One region of the Romboutsia sp. 1001713B170131_170501_G6 genome, then DNA from elsewhere that is predicted to be linked to it. Evidence: riboswitches for the same ligand, from Rfam matches in the RefSeq annotation. Region 1 holds a riboswitch; the other holds the start of a gene.

The links. A riboswitch is a leader RNA that binds a small molecule or an ion and turns the genes downstream of it on or off. The one in region 1 is predicted to bind cyclic di-GMP.
Region 2: another riboswitch for cyclic di-GMP. It lies ahead of I4U89_RS11780 (SpaA isopeptide-forming pilin-related protein); the one in region 1 lies ahead of I4U89_RS08530 (M60 family metallopeptidase).

Annotation. Positions count from the first base shown of each region.
Region 1 covers NZ_JADPFC010000002.1:590,789-595,932, forward strand. The annotation lists gene I4U89_RS08530 (M60 family metallopeptidase) at 1-1,953, opposite strand, end outside; cyclic di-GMP riboswitch class I at 2,186-2,269, opposite strand; gene I4U89_RS08535 (EAL domain-containing protein) at 2,361-4,004, opposite strand; gene I4U89_RS08540 (EAL domain-containing protein) at 4,336-5,144, opposite strand, start outside.
Region 2 covers NZ_JADPFC010000005.1:96,176-101,319, forward strand. The annotation lists gene I4U89_RS11770 (B12-binding domain-containing radical SAM protein) at 1-890, shown strand, start outside; gene I4U89_RS11775 (tetratricopeptide repeat protein) at 1,006-2,148, shown strand; cyclic di-GMP riboswitch class II at 2,248-2,330, shown strand; cyclic di-GMP riboswitch class II at 2,480-2,563, shown strand; cyclic di-GMP riboswitch class II at 2,713-2,796, shown strand; gene I4U89_RS11780 (SpaA isopeptide-forming pilin-related protein) at 2,869-5,144, shown strand, end outside.

The DNA of each region.
Region 1 (5,144 bases):
ACTTCTGTGAAGTTTGCTTTTATCAAGATTTTTAGCCGTATTATCAACTTCATCTTCTCCTAATGTTACTCTAGGATCATTAGCTTTTATCCACTTTGTATCTTTATCTCCAAGCTTTCTGTAGAAAATATCAAAATCTCTAGCTTGTATGTGATTTTCCCAGCTTATTTTAAGAGATCTATACCCTTCTTGAACATTTAAGTTTATTGGTACATCTGGAGCATTTATAGGGATAACTTGTATATCTGATACACTTCCCATATTTGGTTGTTTGCCATTTAATCCATAGTAGTCTTCTTTCATGTTAAAGTTTTCATCAACATTATCTGCAGTTCCATCTAAAGTGTATGGCATAAGCTCTTTTTTCTTTTCTTCTGATAATCCGCCCTCTTCTTCTGATTTATTAGCTAGATCTTCTGCGTACCCTGAGCTCCACTCACCATTTAATGATTGTATACTTACTCTAAACTTATCGTATGGCTTTATTGCTTTATCTAATATATTTAAGTTTGTTTTATTAGTTTGTAATTTCTTTTCAGGACCAACTCTGTCACCTTTGTCATCTATCTTAAAGTATTTAACCTCATATGAAGTTACATTTGGTTGAGGATTCCAACTTATTGTTATTCTTTCATCATGTAAATTTGTAGATGTTTCTAATGTTTTTATAGTCGGTATACTTATTACTGGTTTTGGTATTTCTTTGTATACATTGTTTAAAAACTCTATTTGAGCTATTTCAGATATGTTTTTGTTACCTCTATTTCCAGTAACATTTATAGATATTTCTTTTACTGCTATCTGACTTCCTAAATCTATAACTAAGTCATCTGATCCACTTCTAGATTTTTTAACATTCCCTCCATTAAATGGTACTTTTTGTACCTCATCACTTCCATCTACTTTATACTCTATAAACCCAGTTTCTGGCATACCTGCGTCTTCACTAGTAGATGTTGGAGCCTTTATAACTACTTGTTCCATCTCTACAGCACCACTTGTTCTAAATGAGCTTATACTAGATAAATCCATTCCTATCTTTATCGGATTTTCTTCACTTGGTGCTACGTCCTTATTTCCTATTGCTACACTAGAGTCCCCTGACACTAGAAGTTTCTTTAACTCATTTTTAGCTTCTTCCCCAGTAAGACCATTTACTGTAGTTTCTTCATTAACTGTCATTCCTACATTATCTGGGTTTATTATTGCATCAGTATTTTCAATGTAGTTTCTATCTGTAGGTATGTTTTTTTCACTACCTATACTTTCCTTTACATAAGATAAATCAGCTATATCAGTTTTTCCATCTTTGTTTATATCGTAACTGTCATTATTTGTGTTTATATTTTCTAATAATATATTGTAATCTTCCATATTTATAACATTATCTTGTCTAACATCACCTGCTGAAAATAATGCTGGATATTCTTCATATTCATTTTGATCTTCAGTTTCTCCATAAGATTTTACAACTTGATTTTTTCTAGTTCCCACTTTTACCCTTTTTGAGTAATTAGTTATGTCTATATTATCTACAGTTGCAGTTTTATAGCCACTAGCACTTAAGTCAAAACTATAATTACCAAGTTCTAAGTTTTCAAATATAACACGTATAAAACTTACCATTTCACCTTCTTTAATTGGATTTTTAGATGAATTAAGTCTCTCAATAGTGTATATTTTTCCTGATTTTGTAGTTCCACTATTTGTAGCTAACGATACTTCTTCTTGAGTTTGTTCTCCCCTTAACACTAATTTCATATCATTTTGTGAATTATTTATAATTGGTGTAGCAAAGTTTATGTCTACTTCTAGTTTCCCTGTTATGGAAGTAGGTTGGCTAACTTCTGGTAAACTTGTGTTTTCATCTGTACTAACTTCAGTTGCAAACCCCTTAGCTGGAGATATAGCAAGTGTAGCCGCTAATGTACATGACATTGCCTTTTTCATCATATTTTTACTCCTTTTATTTTTTACTTAAATATTTTACTTGGTTTAGTCATCTCTTCTTTGTTAATTACTATCTTTACTCATTTAATCAATGAAGTAATTTAAAACATTTATACAAATAAAAGACTTAAAACTTAAAAAGCCACTTCATTAAGAAGTGGCTAAAAATCCCTATATTCCATTCAGTTCTACTAAATAAGCAACTTTTACTATAAAAAAATAAATAGTATACTGTACTAGCAACTGGCTGGCATGGTTTTTAACTTTAGCCCCTTTAGCTTTGCGTCATTAAGTTTCCTTAATTTTGCCTATGTTTTATTTTAAACTAAAAATATTTTATATTAAAATATTTCCAGCTTTCAATTATACAATATACCCTTAACTTTGACAATCTAAAACATTTTTTATTTTTAATTTCTTATATTTTTAATTAACTCTATATTGCCTTTATCCTCAGGTTTTCCATAAAAATATCCTTGTATAAATATATTGCCGTAGTCTATATTTTTTATAATATCTACTTGTTCTTTAAATTCAACACCTTCTAATACTATGCTTTTATTCGTTAGCTTGCATACCTTACTTAGAAATATTATAATTTCATGATTAAATTTATTATTTTTAATCTCATCTATAAAATATTTATCTATTTTTATCATATCAAAGTTAAGTTTGGATAATATATCTAGATTTGAGTATTTAACGCCGAAGTCATCTGAAGCTATTTTTATATTTTTACTTTGTAAAAACTCCATACCTTTTTTTATTTCTTTTAAATTCTCTGATTCTATATTTTCAACAATTTCAAATATAATATTTTTATTATCAAAATTTTTATCCTCTTCAATTGTAGAATCAATTGTTTTTAAGAATTTTTTGCTTTTTATCTCGTTGAAAGATATATTCATAGAAATGTAGAACGTTTCATCCTTTAGATTTGTGTTTAATTTAAACCATTCATAATCCCTTAATATATTTTTAAACACCCATATTGCTAACTCTTCAGTCATATTACTCTTTTCAATATCATTTATAAAAAAATACGGCGATACTATTTTACCTTCAGGATTTATATATCTAATTAAAGCTTCAAACCCTACAATTTTATCATTTTTAGGATTAATTATTGGTTGATAATAAATTGTATATCTATCTTTTATTAAGTTATCTTTTATTTTTTTTCTTAGCTTATTTATATTTATAGCTGGTACTATATACTTTATTGCTATAAATAATATAAGTATTGATGATATAGCATATAATAATATTTCTCTTTTTGTAACTTTATTTTTAAAGTATTTTAAACGTATCTTTTCTAATTCATTTTTCTGTTTTTCAGTGTAATTGTCTAAAATACTATCAATTTCATCTATAATCCATCTACTATTCTTCGATGCTGTTATATATACAGATCCTGGTGAAAATTTATAAATTTGATTGTACTTATTAAGTTTATTTGGATTTGATGGCGAAAGTGTTGCCACTACAGATTTGTCATCTAACATTTGTAATGCTTTTTTATAATCGTCTACCCATATAACTATAGGATTTATATCCTTTGATTGTAAATACCCTAATAACCATTCTGACCCATATTCGTTTTTTATAAAAGCGACCTTTTTTTTGTCTAGAGATTTTATATCTTTATGTCTAAAATTTTTATTAGTATAAACTGATAATAGCTCTACTCCAACATAATTTTTAGAATAAATAAACTTATCTTTTCTTTCCTGAGTGTACTGAAGGCCCATCATCATATCTATTTTATTTTCTTCTAAATCTCTAATTAATGAAGATACTTCTCCCTCTATACATTTAATCTTTATTTTTTTACCACCCTCATGATTATTTACGTCATGAATAATCTTGTCTAAAAGCTCTTTATAATACCCTCCAACATCCCCATCTTTAATATAAAAATATGGTTCATAATCATATACCCCTAACTTTATGGTTATATATTCTTTATCGGCATATGAAATACTGTAATTTAGTATAATTATTGCAAGTACTACATTTACGATTAATATTTTATAAAGCTTATTTTTTCTCACACCTAATTCTCTCCCCCTATAACTTTAAAAATACTACTTTATAATTAAGTTCCTTACATTTTAAATCTAATACTATTTTATATATTAAATTTTTAACTATATAATTTTTTATTAATTAATTATTAGCTTCATATAATTTTATTTTGATATAAAAATAATTCTGTCTATATATTTATATACGCTTTTATACAAAATTTCAACATCTTTTTTGATATTATTTATATTCTTTGTATTTTTTGTATGATTTAGTATCTTTATTACCTTTATGTATATTCTATTTTTTTACTTTGTTTATCTAAAAAAGGATGGCTTTTACAAGCCATCCTTTTTGCTAATCCTTATTATATTTTTTACACATATTATTAATTAACTTTATCTCTTCTTTGCTTTGAGGTTGAGCATAAAAATATCCTTGTATAAATATATTATCATTATCTATATTTTTTAAAATATCTACTTGTTCCTTACTTTCAACACCTTCTGCTATTATTTTAGTATTAGTTAATTTACAGATTTTGCTTAAAAATATTATAAGCTCATAATTAAAATTACCTTCTTTAATCTCATCTATAAAATATTTATCTATTTTAACAACATCAAAATTAAATTTAGATAATATATCTAGATTTGAATATTGAATGCCAAAATCATCAGCAGCTATTTTTATATTCCTGCTTTGTAAAAATTCCATTCCTTTTTTTATTTGTTTGAAATTACCTGATTTTATATTTTCAACAATTTCAAAAATAATTTTTTTAGACTTAAAATCCTTGTCATTATCAATTATATAATTAACTTTCTCCAAGAATTCTTTACTCCTTATTTCATTGAATGATATGTTTAATGAAATATAAAATTCCTCGCCATTTAAGTTTGTGTTTGTCTTAAACCACTTATAGTCTTTTAGTACAGTTTCAAATATCCATATTGATAATTCTTCTGTCATATTGCATTTTTCTATGTCACTTAAAAAGAAATATGGAGATATTATTTTTCCATCAGGGTTTATGTACCTAATTAAAGCTTCAAATCCTACAACTTTATCATTTTTAGGATTAATTATTGGTTGATAATAAAGTGTATATCTATTTTGGGATAAGTTTTCTTTTATACTTTTTCTTAATTTTTTTAGCTTTATAG
Region 2 (5,144 bases), on a different contig from region 1:
ATCAAAAAACTCTTGATGCAGTTGGAAGAAGAGATGATTTTGAAAAGTTATCTTATGCAGTTAAAAAAGTAGCATCATATAGAAATATACATCAACATTTAGATTTAATAGCGGGACTTCCATATGAAGATTATGCAAGCTTTGAAAATTCATTTAATGATGTATTTAATTTAGGAATAGAGCATATACAATTAGGGTTCTTAAAGATGATAAAAGGAACTGGTATAAGAAATACTGCAAAAGAACATGGATATAGATACAAAGATTATACACCATATGAAGTATTATACAATGATTATATAAGTTATAGTGAAATGATAAAGCTAAAAGATATAGAAGAAATACTTGAAAGATACTATAACTCTAAAAACTTTGTATTATCAATGAGATATATAATACATAATTACTATAAGCAAAGTCCATTTAAGTTCTTTGAAGACTTTGCAACTTATTTTGATGAAAATGGGTATTTTGATGTAGCACAAGGTAAGAATCAATTATATAAAATACTACTAGATTTTTACAACGACAAGATAAATGATAAAAAGGAATTATTTAACGATATATTAAAGTATGATTATATATCATTAGGTAAAACTTCAAATTTACCTCAAATATTTAATAAAGAAGATGTAGAAGATTTCAAAAATAGATGTCATATGTTCTTACAAAATGAAGATAACATATTAAAATATATACCACAGTTTGAAAATAAACCAGCTAAGCATATAATCAAATATGTTCATTTTGAACCATTTAGATTTGATATATTAAAGTTAAAAGAAGATATACATGCTAATGTTAAAGAGACAAACAATATAGTTTTATTTGTCTATGATGATGATAACAAAGTATTTGAAAAGTCAAAGTCATATAGCGTTAATATATAATGCTAATTAATACATATTAGTATTATATATTATGAAAACATATCACATAAATTTTTAATGGGCATAAACACTAATAGATTAAAAAGTATTATGTGAAGTTACAAAGGAGGAAAAAATGAAGTTTAAAATAGAGAAGTATTTATTAAAGAAAACAGAAGAATTATCTTTTATAACTATAAAACATGGTGGAGAATTTAACTTAGAAGGTTATACTATACCTGAAGATGGACTAGATGTACCTATAAAAAATGAGGTATTAGTTAAAGGAATAAAAGAAAAGACAGCTCAAGATAAGATAAATACAATGTCTATAGCAGATGCTATGATATATATAATGGGTATTGATAGCCAGTTCAAGTATAATGAAGAATACAGAAAATTTTTAGATGCTTTTAGCAAAAAGGTAAATATAAATATAAAAGAATATATGGGCTATATGTCTAAAAAATACTTTGATATTGGTGAGATAACTGATTCATTAATATACCTAAAAGCTATGATAAGTATGTATCCAAATGACATAGATGGATTATATCATTATTCAATAGTTTGCCAGGAACTAGCAAAACAGTATCAAAAAGATATGGACAAAGAAGCTATGAATAAGTTTTTATTAGAAGCTTTAGAAAAGTTAGAAATGGTTATACAATTAGATGAAAACTTTGCTTTAGCTTACTATCATTTAGGATATCATTACTACAATCAAGGGCAATATTTAAAAGCTAGAGTTATATGGGAAGAAGCACAAAAACTAGGATTAGATGCAGACTTAATGGCAGAGGTTCAAGAAAATATAGGAAAGATGGACTTTAAAGTTCAATATGAGGAAGGATATAACTTAGTATTCCAAGGAAGATGTGAAGAGGGGCTAGAAAAGTTATTACCTCTTGAACAAGACCATCCTGATTGGTGGAACTTATTATTTATGATAGGTCTAGCTTATAAAAATATGGGTGAATTTGAAGAAGCTAAGAAATACTTTGAAAAAATACTTATAACTAAACCACATCAAGTAGACACAATGGTTGAGTTAGGTCTTTGCGAGGCTAGTATGTTCAATATAGATAAAGCTATAGAACACTTTGAACAAGCAGCCAAAATAAAAGAGGACCCAGAAATATTATGCAATTTAGGTATGGCATATCTAAATAAAGGTGATATAGATGATGCTATATATTATATAGAAAGAGCTTATGAACTAGACCCACAAGATGAAATTACAGTGGCATGTTTAAGAGAACTTGATAAGTATAGATAAAAAATATAAATAAAAATTTTCCATAAGAAAATCTAAAATTGACTTTTATTAAATTAAAGAGTATAATAAACCACTGAGATTATATAAGTAAAGATAGAAGTTAAAATTAGGAACGAAGAAGTATACCTTGTATATGGGCACTTGAGGTATATGGAGTTAATAGTGCAACCGACTATTCAGATAATATTTAAATATTATTCGAATAGTCTTTTTTATTTTAAAATACAAGCTTATTGATAAGAGATTAATATAGATAAATTGAATACTAACAATCTCGTATAGCATAAGTGCGTAAAAAGTAAAATTATTAAAATGGCATAAATACATATAAGCTAAAAATAGGAATGAAGAAGTATACCTTGTATATGGGCACTTGAGGTATATGGAGTTAATAGTGCAACCGACTATTCAGATAATAAATCATTATTATCTTGAATAGTCTTTTTTATTTTAAAATAAAAGTTTATTGATAAGAGATTAATGCAAATAACGTGAATACTAACAATCTCTTATAGCATAAGTGCGTAAAAAGCAGAATTATTAAAATGACATAAATACATATAAGCTAAAAATAGGAATGAAGAAGTATACCTTGTATATGGGCACTTGAGGTATATGGAGTTAATAGTGCAACCGACTATTCAGATAATAAATCATTATTATCTTGAATAGTCTTTTTTATTTTAAAATAAAAAAATCAAAAAAGGGTGGTGAAATTTATTGAAAAATAAATACAAGTTAGAAAAAAAAATAATATCGATACTTACATCATTACTAATGGTTATAAATGTGTTAATTAATACGCATTTTGCGTATGCTGAAGAAGTTAAGACAAATAATCAAAAGGATACCATAGAAGTATCTATAACCTGTGATAAAAAAGAGGTTAAGCCTGGAGAAAAGTTGGATTTTAAACTAGAGTATAAGGCTAAATATGGACCAGGGAGTATAAAACCAGGTGATACTATAGAATTTGAAATGCCTAGTTGGCTTGAAAGATTTAGCTTTAAATTTCCCCCAGAACATTTTAAAAGTGTGCAAATGGAAGGGAATAAAGTAGTAGCAACATTTGGGGATGATGTCTATGATGCAATAGCAGGCTATGTTAATGTATCAGCATATGCAGATAAAACCGAAGAACTAGACAATCAGAAAATAGAGGTATGGGTTGATGGAAAACCAGTTACTAGTACAGAGATAGCTATAAAGCCATCTGATGAAACAGAGCCTATAATAGATAGACAGCTTCTTAAAACTGTAAATAATTATGACCATGTAGATTCGGATGGAAATATAGTAGGAAATATATATTCTCCAGTACTAGGGAAAACTCAACAATATAGAGTATATGTCAATGAAAAATTTTCAAATATATCAAATGCAGTATTAACAGATAATATGCCTGAAGGAATGGAGCTTATACCAAGTTCTGTAAATATAACTAAAATAGAAATAGATAGTGCAGAAACAGATGCTACAGATAGCCTTAATATAAGTAAATCATCTAATAGGCTTAGTATAAATTTTGGAAATATTAAAGATAAGTATATTGTAACGTATAAGACAAAAATTACTGAAGATAAGGAGTCTTATAAGAATACAGCAGTCTTTAATAAAAGTGATGGTAAGTTAAATAGTACTGTTATATTAAAGCAAAAAAGTGAAGTAAAAGATGTTATAAGCAAGTATAGTTATACTTCTGATAAAAATTCAGAAGGTAAAAAAGTAGCATCTATAAATGAAAATGTAAGATACAGAATAGATATTAATAAAAACAGATCAAATCTTAATAATGTAACTTTAAATGACTTTACACCTAAAGGAATGAAACTTTTAAAGGATAGTATAAGTATAGGAAAATACAATAAAGATGAAAGCTTTGAGTGGGTAACAGATCAATTAAGAGAAAAAATAAATACTAACAATGGAAATTTAACTATAAATTTCGGAAATATAGATGATTATTATATTGTTAGTTACGATATGAAAATTACAAATGTTGAAGATTCCTACTCAAATACCGCTAAGTTATCATACAACGGGACTAAAAACAGCGTTGATGATACAATTAAATATGAATACAATGCAGGAGCTATAAATGCTCATAAATCTGTTGATAAAGCTATATTAGACAAAAATGATGACCAAAGCGTTGTATATTCAATAAACTTTGAAAGTTTTGGTGTATTTAAAAAAGGTTATATAGACTTAGTAGATAAATTGGATCCAAATGTAAAGATAGTAAAAGTTGAAGTTCCAGATGCTTTTTCTAGTAAAATAGATAAAGCAAATAATACAGTAAGCGTTATTAATGATAAGGGACAAATAAATTATAAAGAAAATTTAGAAGTGAAGATATACACTGATTTTAGCAATGTAAAAAATGGAACAACTGTATCAAATATAGCTAAAATAAATGGCAATCCAAGTAATAAAGTTGAAACTAAAAAAGGATATGCTTTTGAAGCTATTAAAGTTGATAGTGAAAATAAAGATAGTAAGCTTAGTGGAGCTATATTTAATTTAAAAGATTCTAATGAGAAAGTTATAGGAAAATTAACTAGTGATGAAAATGGATTGATTAAATCAGATGTAGATAATGTAGGAACATATTATTTACAAGAGATAAAGGCTCCAGACGGATATTCAGTAAACGGAAAAGATATAAAGTTTACTATAGAAAAAAGTGATATAGGAACTGTTAAAAATATAGGAACTATAACAAATGAGAAAACAAATGGAGAATTAGAAATAAAGAAAGTAGATAAAGATGATACAAGTAAGGTGTTACCAGGGACAGAGTTTGAAATTCAAACGCAAGATGGACAAAAGGTAACAACAATAATAACTGGAAAGGACGGAATAGCAAGAGTAAGTCTAAAGCCAGGAAAGTATAAAGCAGTAGAAACAAAAGCATCCAAAGGATATATATTAACAAATGAAGTACAAAACTTCGAAATAAAGTTTAATCAAAAGGAAGATGCAAAATTAGTATT